DNA from 3 places in the Streptomyces sp. NPDC032745 genome. Region 2 is predicted to be linked to each of the others. Evidence: riboswitches for the same ligand, from Rfam matches in the RefSeq annotation. Region 2 holds a riboswitch; each other region holds the start of a gene.
The links. Region 2 has a riboswitch for cyclic di-AMP ahead of ACZ5WG_RS28365 (M23 family metallopeptidase). Riboswitches for the same ligand answer to the same signal wherever they lie in the genome.
Positions count from the first base shown of each region.

Region 1 (3,264 bases), on a different contig from region 2:
GGGTGCTGGTGCACTCCGCCAGCTTCGGATCCAACGCGCAGGCGATGGCGGCCGGGCTGGCCGTGCTCTGCGTCATGGAGGACGAGTCGGTGGTCGCGAACGCCCGCGCGATGGGCGACCTGCTGCGCGGGCGGCTCGCGGCGCTCGTGGACGAGTACGAGCTGCTCCACGAGGTGCGGGGGCGCGGCCTCATGATCGGGATCGAGTTCGGGCGGCCGTCCTCGCTGGGGCTGCGCAGCCGGTGGACCATGCTCCAGGCGGCCCGCAAGGGGCTCTTCGCCCAGATGGTCGTGGTGCCGCTGCTGCAGAAGCACCGGATCCTGACGCAGGTCTCCGGCGACCATCTGGAGGTCATCAAGCTCATCCCGCCGCTGATCGTGGACGAGCGGGACGTCGACCGGTTCGTCGGCGCCTTCCGCGCGGTCATGGACGAGGCGCACGGCGGAGGCGCTCTGATGTGGGACTTCGGCAGGACGCTGGTGAAGCAGGCCGTCGGCGGCGGCTGACGGCCTGCTCCGCTGCCCGGTTTCCCGGCCGGGCCGTCGGTCGGGTCATCGCCGGGTCATCGGTCGAGCAGCTGCTCCCGCAGCCGGTCGAGGGTCTCGGGCGTGAGTCCGAGGCCCTCGGCGAGGTACCGGTCGACCCCGCCCCAGTGCTCGTCGATGGTGTCGAAGGCGGCCGTCAGGTACTCGGCGCGGGCGTCGAAGAGCGGGGAGAGCAGCTCCATCACCTCGGGGGAGCGGGCCTCGGGGGCGTCACTGGTACGGCGCACCCGGTAGCGGCGGTGCGGGGCGTTGGACTCCAGGTAGTCCGCCACGATCGCCTCGCGCTCGACGCCGAGCGCGAGCAGGGTGACGGCGATCGACAGGCCGGCCCGGTCCTTGCCGGCCGCGCAGTGCATGAGCGCCGGAACGCTGTCCTCGGCGAGGGCGCGCACGACCCGGCCGTGCTCGGCGGTGCGGTGCTTGACCATCGAACGGTACGAGTTGGCCATCCGGGCGGCTCCCTTCCCCTCGCCCAGGATTCCGCGGAGCTGCTCGAGATCGCCCCCGCGGACCATCTTCCAGAATTCCTTGCCGTCGGCCGGATCCGAAAGCGGGATGTTGACGTTCCGCACGCCGGGAAGCTCGACGTCGGGTCCCTCGAGGGCGTGGTCGGCGCCGTTGCGGAAGTCGAAAATCGTGTGGAGGCCGAGCGACGCGAGGAATTCTGCGTCGGTTTCGGTGGCATGTGCCAGATGTCCGCTACGGAACAGTTTTCCTGGCTTGACCCTCAGTCCGTCGGTGGTCGGAAGGCCGCCCACATCGCGGAAGTTGCGCACTCCGGCCAGCTCCGGCTCCGGTACGGGCTCCGTCCGCGGGGGCTGGGGTATCTGCTGGGTCACGGGAACTCCTCCGCGTCGTCGTGGGATGTCCGAATTACGCTACTTGGGGCCAACTTGCCATAACCGGAGGCGAGATCGGGTGCAGCCCCGTGAGCCAGATCATACGGTGACCGTGAGTGCCTGATCGTCGAAGTCGAAAGGCCCGGCCGGGGCGGTTGTTGGCGGCGGGGAATGGACGGAGGGTGACCGGAATTCCGCCGAACTCCCCGGCCTGTGAATCCGTCAGGAAATTCGTGGCTTGTTCCGTGCGGCTGAACTCGATTACCTTCGCGATCGATCCGGATGGACCGCCGAATCCTGCCGCCGTCCGGAAACCGCACCCGACTATTCACGCGCGCGGCAGGAGCGGGGGAACCAGGTAAGCCGCTGTTCCCGATCTTTGTATCGGCGCAGCTCGGGGTGAAGCCGTACATGCTCCGTTCATGTACGGCCGGACATCTCCAGTCCGAACCCGACAGCTCACCTCGCAGGCGACGGAGAGGAATTCGCCATGCCTGCAAAGGGTAAGCACCGCCGTCCCAAGTCCCGTTCCGTGGCGCGCGGCTTCGCCGTGGCAGGCACCGGTGGTGCGGCCCTCGCGCTGCCGCTGCTGGGTGCCGCCGGCGCCCACGCGGTCGCCGCCCCCGCCACGGCTCCCGTGCAGGCCCCGCAGGTTCCGGTGGCGCTGCAGGCCGCGCCCGCCGCTGCCGCGCAGTCCGCGCCGGCCGTCTACACGGTCGTGCCGGGCGACTACCTCTCCAAGATCGCCCAGGACCGCCACCTCTCGGGCGGCTGGCAGCAGCTGTACGCCGACAACCGCGAGGCCGTCGGCACCGACCCGTCGCTGATCCACCCCGGGCTGAAGCTGACCCTCGGTGCGCGGGGCGGGGCGGCTCCGGCTGCGCAGGCTCCGGCCGAGGAGTCCGCTCCGGCCCCGGCGAAGAAGTCCTCGGCCTCGGACGGCAAGGGCTCCTCGGACGCCGCGCCGGCCCCCGCCGCCCCCGCGGCCGCAGCCGCCGCCGCGCCCGCCAAGAAGAGCACCGCCGCCAAGTCCTCCGCCGGTACGGTCACCGCCGCCGGCTTCGTCGCCCCCGTCGGCGGCGGGATCTCGACCCAGTACAAGACCCCCGGAGCCATGTGGTCCAGCGGCTACCACACCGGTGTCGACTTCATCGCGAGCTCCGGCACCACCGTCCGGGCCGTGGGCGCGGGCACCGTGGTCTCCGCCGGCTGGGCCGGCGCGTACGGCAACGAGGTCGTCATCCGGCACGCGGACGGCAAGTACTCCCAGTACGGCCACCTGTCCCAGCTCTCCGTCTCGGCCGGCCAGAGCGTCACCGGCGGCCAGACCATCGGCCTCTCCGGCTCCACCGGCAACTCGACCGGCCCGCACCTGCACTTCGAGATCCGCACCGGACCGTCCTACGGCTCGGACATCGACCCGCTGGCCTACCTCCGCACCAAGGGCGTGAGCATCTGACGGCTCCCGCCGTCGGAGCGAGGCAACCGGACTCGTGGGGCCGGGACCCGAGGGGGGTCCCGGCCCCACGCCTTGTTATTCCGTACCGACCAGGTGGTATAGATCACGGTCCGTCAACCCCTTCCTACGGTGGCGTAGGTCACGTGCCGGGGTGAAGGATGTGTTCTCGTGGCAGCGACGAAGACGACACTCAAGACCATCGGCTCGTACGCGGCGATCGGGGACAGCTTCACCGAGGGTGTGGGGGACCCGGGGCCCGGGGAGACCTTTCTCGGCTGGGCGGACCGGCTGGCCGTACTCCTGGCCGATCAGCGCGAGGAACATGAATTCCGGTACGCGAACCTGGCCGTGCGGGGGCGCCTCCTCGACCAGATCGTGGCCGAACAGGTCCCCCGGGCCAAGGAGCTCGCACCGGACCTGG
Region 1 is NZ_JBVING010000007.1:233,831-237,094, reverse strand. It holds gene ACZ5WG_RS20210 (aspartate aminotransferase family protein) at 1-506, shown strand, start outside; gene ACZ5WG_RS20205 (tyrosine-protein phosphatase) at 563-1,384, opposite strand; cyclic di-AMP (ydaO/yuaA leader) riboswitch at 1,696-1,872, shown strand; gene ACZ5WG_RS20200 (LysM peptidoglycan-binding domain-containing M23 family metallopeptidase) at 1,875-2,843, shown strand; gene ACZ5WG_RS20195 (SGNH/GDSL hydrolase family protein) at 3,012-3,264, shown strand, end outside.
Region 1: it holds a riboswitch for cyclic di-AMP, as region 2 does, so the genes downstream of both, ACZ5WG_RS20200 (LysM peptidoglycan-binding domain-containing M23 family metallopeptidase) here and ACZ5WG_RS28365 (M23 family metallopeptidase) in region 2, are expected to answer to the same signal.

Region 2 (3,264 bases):
CGCGCCCGCTCGGCGTCCCCGCGCGCCACCGCGTCCACGATCGCCCCGTGCTCCGCCCAGGACTCCACGGGCCGGGCCGGCGCCTCCACGGCGTACATCCACGCGACCTTGTGCCGCATTTGCGTGAGCAGCGCGATCAGCCCGGGGCTGCCGGAGGCCTGGGCGAGGGTCTCGTGGAACCAGCCGCCCAGGGACCGCAGGTCCTCCCCCTGCCCCCGCCTGGCCCGCTCCTGGCCCAGTCTGACCAGCCCGCGCAGCACCTTGAGGTGGGCCTCGGTGCGCCGGCGGGCGGCCCGGGCCGCGGCCAGCGGCTCGATCAGCATCCGCAGTTCCAGGAGGTCGGCCGCCTCCTGCTCGGTGGGCTCGGCGACGCAGGCTCCCGCATGCCGCCGGGTGGTGACGAAGCCCTCGGACTCCAGGGTCCGCAGTGCCTCGCGGACCGGCACGCGGGAGACCCCGTACCGGCGGGCCAGCAGCTCCTCGGTCAGCCGGCCGCCCGGCTCGAAGACTCCGGAGACGATGTCGTCGCGGATTGCCGTGCATACCGCGTGCGCAGGAATACGCAAGTCCGGACCTCCGCCTATTTCCGACTGCCGACGTCATTGCCGCGACCGTGCTGGGATCGTACTGGGACTCTATTGCAACACGCGATGTTTTCCGAGCGCGGACGGAAATCGCGAATATTTACAGCCACAATGCGGCCACGTGCGGCCACAACGCGAAGGCCCCGGCTCGGGGAGCCGGGGCCTTCGGTGAAGTGCTTCGGGTCAGACGTCGACGCCGTGGTTGCGCAGGTACGCGACCGGGTCGATGTCCGAGCCGTACTGGGCGCCGGTGCGGGCCTCGAAGTGCAGGTGCGGGCCGCTGGAGTTGCCGGTGGAGCCCGACAGGCCGATCTGCTGGCCCGGGGTGACCTGCTCGCCCACCGAGACGCTCAGCGAGGTCATGTGGCCGTACTGGGTGTAGGTGCCGTCGTTGTGCTTGATGACGACGTTGTTGCCGTACGCGCCGCCCCAGCCGGCCTCGACCACGGTTCCGGCGCCCACCGCGTGCACCGAGGTGCCGGAGGCCGCGTGGAAGTCGATGCCGGTGTGGCTGCCGGAGGACCACATGCCGCCGCCCGCGTGCCACTGGGTGCTGATGTAGGAGCCGTCGACGGGGGCGACGAAGGTGTTGAGGCGCTTGCGCTCCTCCTCGCGGGCGGCGCGCTCGGCGGCCTCGCGCTCGGCCTTCGCCTTCTCCTCGGCCTTCTGCTTGGCCTCGGCGGCGCGCGCCTTCGCGTCGGCCTCCGCCTTCGCCTTGGCGGCCGCGGCCTCTGCCGCGTGCTCCTGGGCCTCGGCCTGGGCCTCGATCTGGACCGGGAGGTCCTCGGCCGTCACGACGGCGTTCAGGCCGGTGTCCTCCATGGAGGGGGCCTTGTCCGACGCGGCGAACGCCGGGCCTGCGAGGGAGCCGACGACACCGGTGGTGGCGAGGGCGGCTATGCCGGCGTAGCCGGCGGTCTTGCGGCTCAGACGACTGGAACCACGGTGCTTACCGGCGGCACGACTGCCAAACGCCATGAAGGGGCTGATCCTTTCCTTCCTTCTCGCCTACCGGGTTAGCTGACGGGTTCGGAGCAGGAAGGTCTCCTACGGGCCCCCTCTGACGAGGCGGTCCGATTCACCCCAGGGACACATGTGGGTCCCCGGCTCCCCAGGCTCGCGCCTGACGGGGACTCGGCGATCGCTGCCCGGTGCCGCGGATGCGGCGCGTACAACTGACGGACAGCACGCCCGACGCTAGGCGGATCATCAGTCAATCGCCAAACAGACACGCCTTTTTGTTGCGTACGCCACACCACATACAAGCAACCTCTCCGCTAAACAGACAAAAAGGGCCCCGGTGGACAAGCCACCGGAGCCCTTGGGATGTCCGTCAGTTGGTGACGACGGTGACCTCGCCGATCCCGAGCGCCCGCACCGGCGCCTCGATCTGCGAGGCGTCGCCCACCAGGACGGTGACCAGGCGGTCCACCGGGAAGGCGGCCAGGACGGCCGAAGTCGCCTCCACCGTGCCCGTTTGGGCCAGCTGCGCGTACAACCGGGCCTGGTAGTCGTCCGGGAGCTCCTGCTCGACCTGGTCGGCGAGCGTGCCTGCGACGGCTGCGGCCGTCTCGAACTTGAGCGGGGCCACGCCCACCAAGTTCTGCACCGCCACGTCCCGTTCGGCATCGGTCAGGCCGCCCTCCGCGAGGGTGCGGAGCACCTTCCAGAGGTCGTCGAGCGCCGGGCCCGTGTTGGGGGTGTCCACGGAGCCGCTGATGGCGAGCATCGAGGCGCCCTTGCCGTCGGCGGTGGAGCGCAGCACCTGGCCGAAGGCGCGCACACCGTACGTGTAGCCCTTCTCCTCGCGCAGCACCTTGTCCAGGCGCGAGGTGAGGGTGCCGCCCAGGCAGTACGTGCCGAGCACCTGGGCCGCCCACACCCGGTCGTGGCGGTCCGCCCCGATCCGGCCGATCAGCAGCTGGGTCTGGACCGCGCCGGGCCGGTCCACGATGACCACGCGGCCGGTGTCGTCGGCGGTCACCGGCGGCACCGGGAGGGCAGCGGCGGTGTTGCCCGTCCAGGTGCCCAGGGTGTCCGCCAGTACGGCGTCCAGGTCGATGCCGGTCAGGTCGCCGACGACCACCGCGGTGGCGGTGGCGGGGCGTACGTGGGTCTCGAAGAAGGCACGCACGGCCGCGGAGTCGATCCGGGCGACCGTCTCCTCGGTGCCCTGGCGCGGGCGGGACATCCGCAGCGTGGCCGGGAAGAGCTGCTTCGAGAGTTCCTTGGCGGCGCGGCGCTGCGGGTTGGCCAGCTCGTGCGGGATCTCGTCGAGGCGGTTGCGCACCAGGCGGTCCACCTCGGCGTCGGCGAAGGCGGGCGCGCGCAGCGCCTCGGCGAGGAGGCCCAGCGCCTTGGCCAGCCGGGAGGCCGGCACCTCCAGGGAGACCCGCACGCCCGGGTGGTCGGCGTGCGCGTCGAGCGTGGCGCCGCAGCGCTCCAGCTCGGCCGCGAACTCCTCGGCGGAGTGCTTGTCGGTGCCCTCGGAGAGCGCGCGGGCCATGATGGTCGCGACGCCGTCCAGGCCCTGGGGCTCGGCGTCCAGCGGGGCGGCGAGGTTGACCTCGACGGCGACGACCTGCTGGCCGGGGCGGTGGCAGCGCAGCAGGGTCAGCCCGTTGGGCAGCGAGCCCCGCTCGGGCGCCGGGAAGGCCCAGGGGCGGGCCTGGCCGGCCTG
Region 2 is NZ_JBVING010000012.1:155,843-159,106, reverse strand. It holds gene ACZ5WG_RS28370 (GntR family transcriptional regulator) at 1-566, opposite strand, end outside; gene ACZ5WG_RS28365 (M23 family metallopeptidase) at 768-1,562, opposite strand; cyclic di-AMP (ydaO/yuaA leader) riboswitch at 1,576-1,734, opposite strand; gene ACZ5WG_RS28360 (M16 family metallopeptidase) at 1,918-3,264, opposite strand, start outside.

Region 3 (3,264 bases), on a different contig from region 2:
GCACTCTTCCCGTCAGGTTCACAGCTCGAAACATCTGAAGGGTCCCTGACCGTAAGTCAGCCCCCGCCAGGAGTTGTTACTGACGTGCTAAGACGGCTAGGTTCTGCCGTTACCCAGTCGTTATGCGAAAGGTGCAGCTCATGCGTTCCGGGAACGGCCGCCACAGACGCCCCCGCCAGGTACCCGCGATAGTCGTCACCGCCGGAGTCACCGGTTCCGCCTTGGCCCTGCCACTCCTCGCCGCCACCGGCGCGAGCGCGGCGGACACCTCCACGTGGGACAAGGTCGCCGAGTGCGAGAGCGGCGGCTCCTGGAGCGCCAACTCCGGCAGCGGGTCGTACGGCGGACTTTCGTTCACGCAGGAGCAGTGGAACTCCTCGGGTGGCCTCGACTTCGCCGAGCGCCCCGACCTCGCCAGCCGTTCGCAGCAGATCGCCGTCGCCGAGCGGGTCCTGGGCACCCAGGGCCCCCGGGCGTGGGGGCAGTGCTCGGAGTCGGCCGGGCTGACCCAGCAGGCCCCCGCCGCGGCCGTGGACCCGGGCCTGCCCGGCACGCTCGGCCCCGTCGCCCCGAGCGCCTCGCGCCCCGACGACTCGGTCCCGGCCGGCGGTTCCGGCGCCAAGGCGAGGGACTTCGGCGCCCCGACCCAGGCCCCCACGCCGGTCTTCACGCTCCCGCCGGCGCCGCTCGCACCGAACAGCGGACTGCCCGTCATGCCCGACCCGGACGTGCCGTCCACGTCGCCGACCGTCCCGGGGCTCCCGGGCGACCCGACCGCGAACCCGGGTACCCCCACGGCCCCGACGACGCCCACCGCGCCGACGACCCCGGGGAGCCCGACCACGCCCGGGAACCCGGCGGACCCGACTGCTCCGGTCACCCCGGCCGACCCCGGCGCCCCCGCGGCCCCGGGTACCCCGGGCGCCTCCACCGACCCGAGTGCCATCCCGGACACCTCCGGCACCGGCAAGCACCGTGGTACGCCAGCCCTCGAGCTGACCGCCGCATCTGAGGGGGCGTCGGCGCCCTCGTACACCGTCCAGGCGGGCGACAGCCTGGCCACCATCGCGTCTGCCAAGAAGGTCAAGGGCGGCTGGAACGCGCTCTACCAGGCCAACGAGCAGGTCATCGGCAATGACGCCGATCTGATCAAGCCCGGCCAGAACCTGGATCTAAGCTAGGAATAGCGGCACTTCGGACACCCGGAAAGAGCTGAATGTCCGTTATCTGCAAGTGAGACATGTGTCTCTTCCGGTCAACTGGCGTGTCCCGCCTGGAGCCTTCCGCAAACCCCGTCCTCACCTGCGCAAACGGCAGTAAAGGGAGCGCAAGTAGGGGCCGTTTCTCCCCGGTGTTCCTCGTTGAACATCGGGGAGAGACCTGCCTACCTTCTGAGTCGCCCGCCACCGCGGGCTCCTTCGACCGCATCGCCGAATCCTGCCGGCGGCCGGAGGGAACAGTCGTCGCGTCAAGCGCCGAAGGCAGGAGCGGGGGAACCAAGGTAGGCGCCGGGACCGGCCGTTGAGAGACGGTCACGGAAACGGCTAGGGGTTAAGTCGTGCGCCACGTCGCACGGCCGGGCACTCATCCGCCCGAACCCGACAGCTCACCTCGCAGGCGTCGGTGAGGAGAACTCCATGCTGCTTTCCGGCAAGGGCAAGCACCGCCGCGCCTCCAAGGCCGCCCGCATCGTCACGCTCGCCGGCGTCACCGGCGTCGCCGTCGCCGCCCCGCTGATGGCGGCCGGCTCGGCCTCCGCCGCCACCGCCACCGAGTGGGACCGCGTCGCGCAGTGCGAGTCCGGCGGCAACTGGTCCATCAACACGGGCAACGGCTACTACGGCGGCCTGCAGTTCTCGTCCTCCACCTGGGCCGCGTACGGCGGCAAGGCGTACGCCGCGCAGGCCAACCAGGCCTCCAAGTCGCAGCAGATAGCCGTCGCCGAGAAGGTCCTCAAGGGCCAGGGCAAGGGCGCGTGGCCGTCCTGCGGCGTCGGCCTCTCCAACTCCTCTTACACCGGCGGTGGTACGACCGACACCCCGAAGAAGACGGAGCAGAAGACCGAGACCAAGAAGACCCAGCCGAAGAAGACCGAGCCGAAGAAGGAGACGAAGCGCTCCGAGGCTCCGACGACCCGCTCCGAGCGCTCCGAGGCCCCGGCCCCGAAGACCGGCAACGGCTCGTACGAGGTCAAGCCCGGCGACACCCTGGGCACCATCGCCGAGGCCAACGGCGTCAAGGGCGGCTGGGAGAAGCTCTTCGAGCTCAACAAGGACATCGTCTCGGACGCCGACCTGATCTTCCCGGGTCAGAAGCTGAAGCTCAGCTGAACCCTGCCGTAACAACTGCGGCACCGAGCACAACACGCAGCATCCCCACCGCCCGGCGCGTCTTCCCCCCACGCGCCGGGCGGCGGCGTTTTGTCCGGCCGGGACGCCGGTGGTCAGGAGTCCTATGTACCGGAAGGCGGGTATTCGGGCCCTTTTTCGTCCCAGGAGGCGGGCGGTCGGCCGGCCCAGTGCCCGGAGCCGGTTAGGCTCTAGTCGGCGAGGCCGTCCCACGGCCTGACATGCCACCGCACACCCAGCGTCACATCCCAGAAGGAGATGCTCGTGCCGTCCATCGACGTCGTCGTAGCCCGGGAAATCCTGGACTCCCGAGGCAACCCCACGGTCGAGGTCGAGGTGGGCCTCGACGATGGCAGCACCGGCCGTGCTGCAGTTCCGTCCGGCGCCTCCACCGGTGCCTTCGAGGCCATTGAGCTCCGTGACGGTGACCCCAACCGTTACATGGGCAAGGGTGTCGAGAAGGCCGTCCTCGCGGTCATCGAGCAGATCGGCCCGGAGCTCGTCGGCTACGACGCCACCGAGCAGCGCCTGATCGACCAGGCCATGTTCGACCTGGACGCCACCGACAACAAGGGCTCGCTCGGCGCCAACGCCATCCTCGGCGTGTCCCTCGCCGTCGCGCACGCCGCGTCCGAGGCCTCGGACCTCCCGCTCTTCCGCTACCTCGGCGGCCCGAACGCGCACCTGCTGCCCGTTCCGATGATGAACATCCTCAACGGTGGGTCGCACGCCGACTCCAACGTGGACATCCAGGAGTTCATGATCGCCCCGATCGGCGCGGAGTCCTTCTCCGAGGCCCTGCGCTGGGGTGCCGAGGTCTACCACACCCTCAAGAAGGTCCTGCACACCAAGGGCCTCTCCACCGGCCTGGGCGACGAGGGCGGCTTCGCCCCGAACCTGGAGTCCAACCGCGCCG
Region 3 is NZ_JBVING010000006.1:406,812-410,075, forward strand. It holds gene ACZ5WG_RS18890 (cytochrome P450 family protein) at 1-38, shown strand, start outside; gene ACZ5WG_RS18895 (LysM peptidoglycan-binding domain-containing protein) at 141-1,181, shown strand; cyclic di-AMP (ydaO/yuaA leader) riboswitch at 1,464-1,635, shown strand; gene ACZ5WG_RS18900 (transglycosylase family protein) at 1,638-2,330, shown strand; gene eno (phosphopyruvate hydratase) at 2,607-3,264, shown strand, end outside.
Region 3: it holds a riboswitch for cyclic di-AMP, as region 2 does, so the genes downstream of both, ACZ5WG_RS18900 (transglycosylase family protein) here and ACZ5WG_RS28365 (M23 family metallopeptidase) in region 2, are expected to answer to the same signal.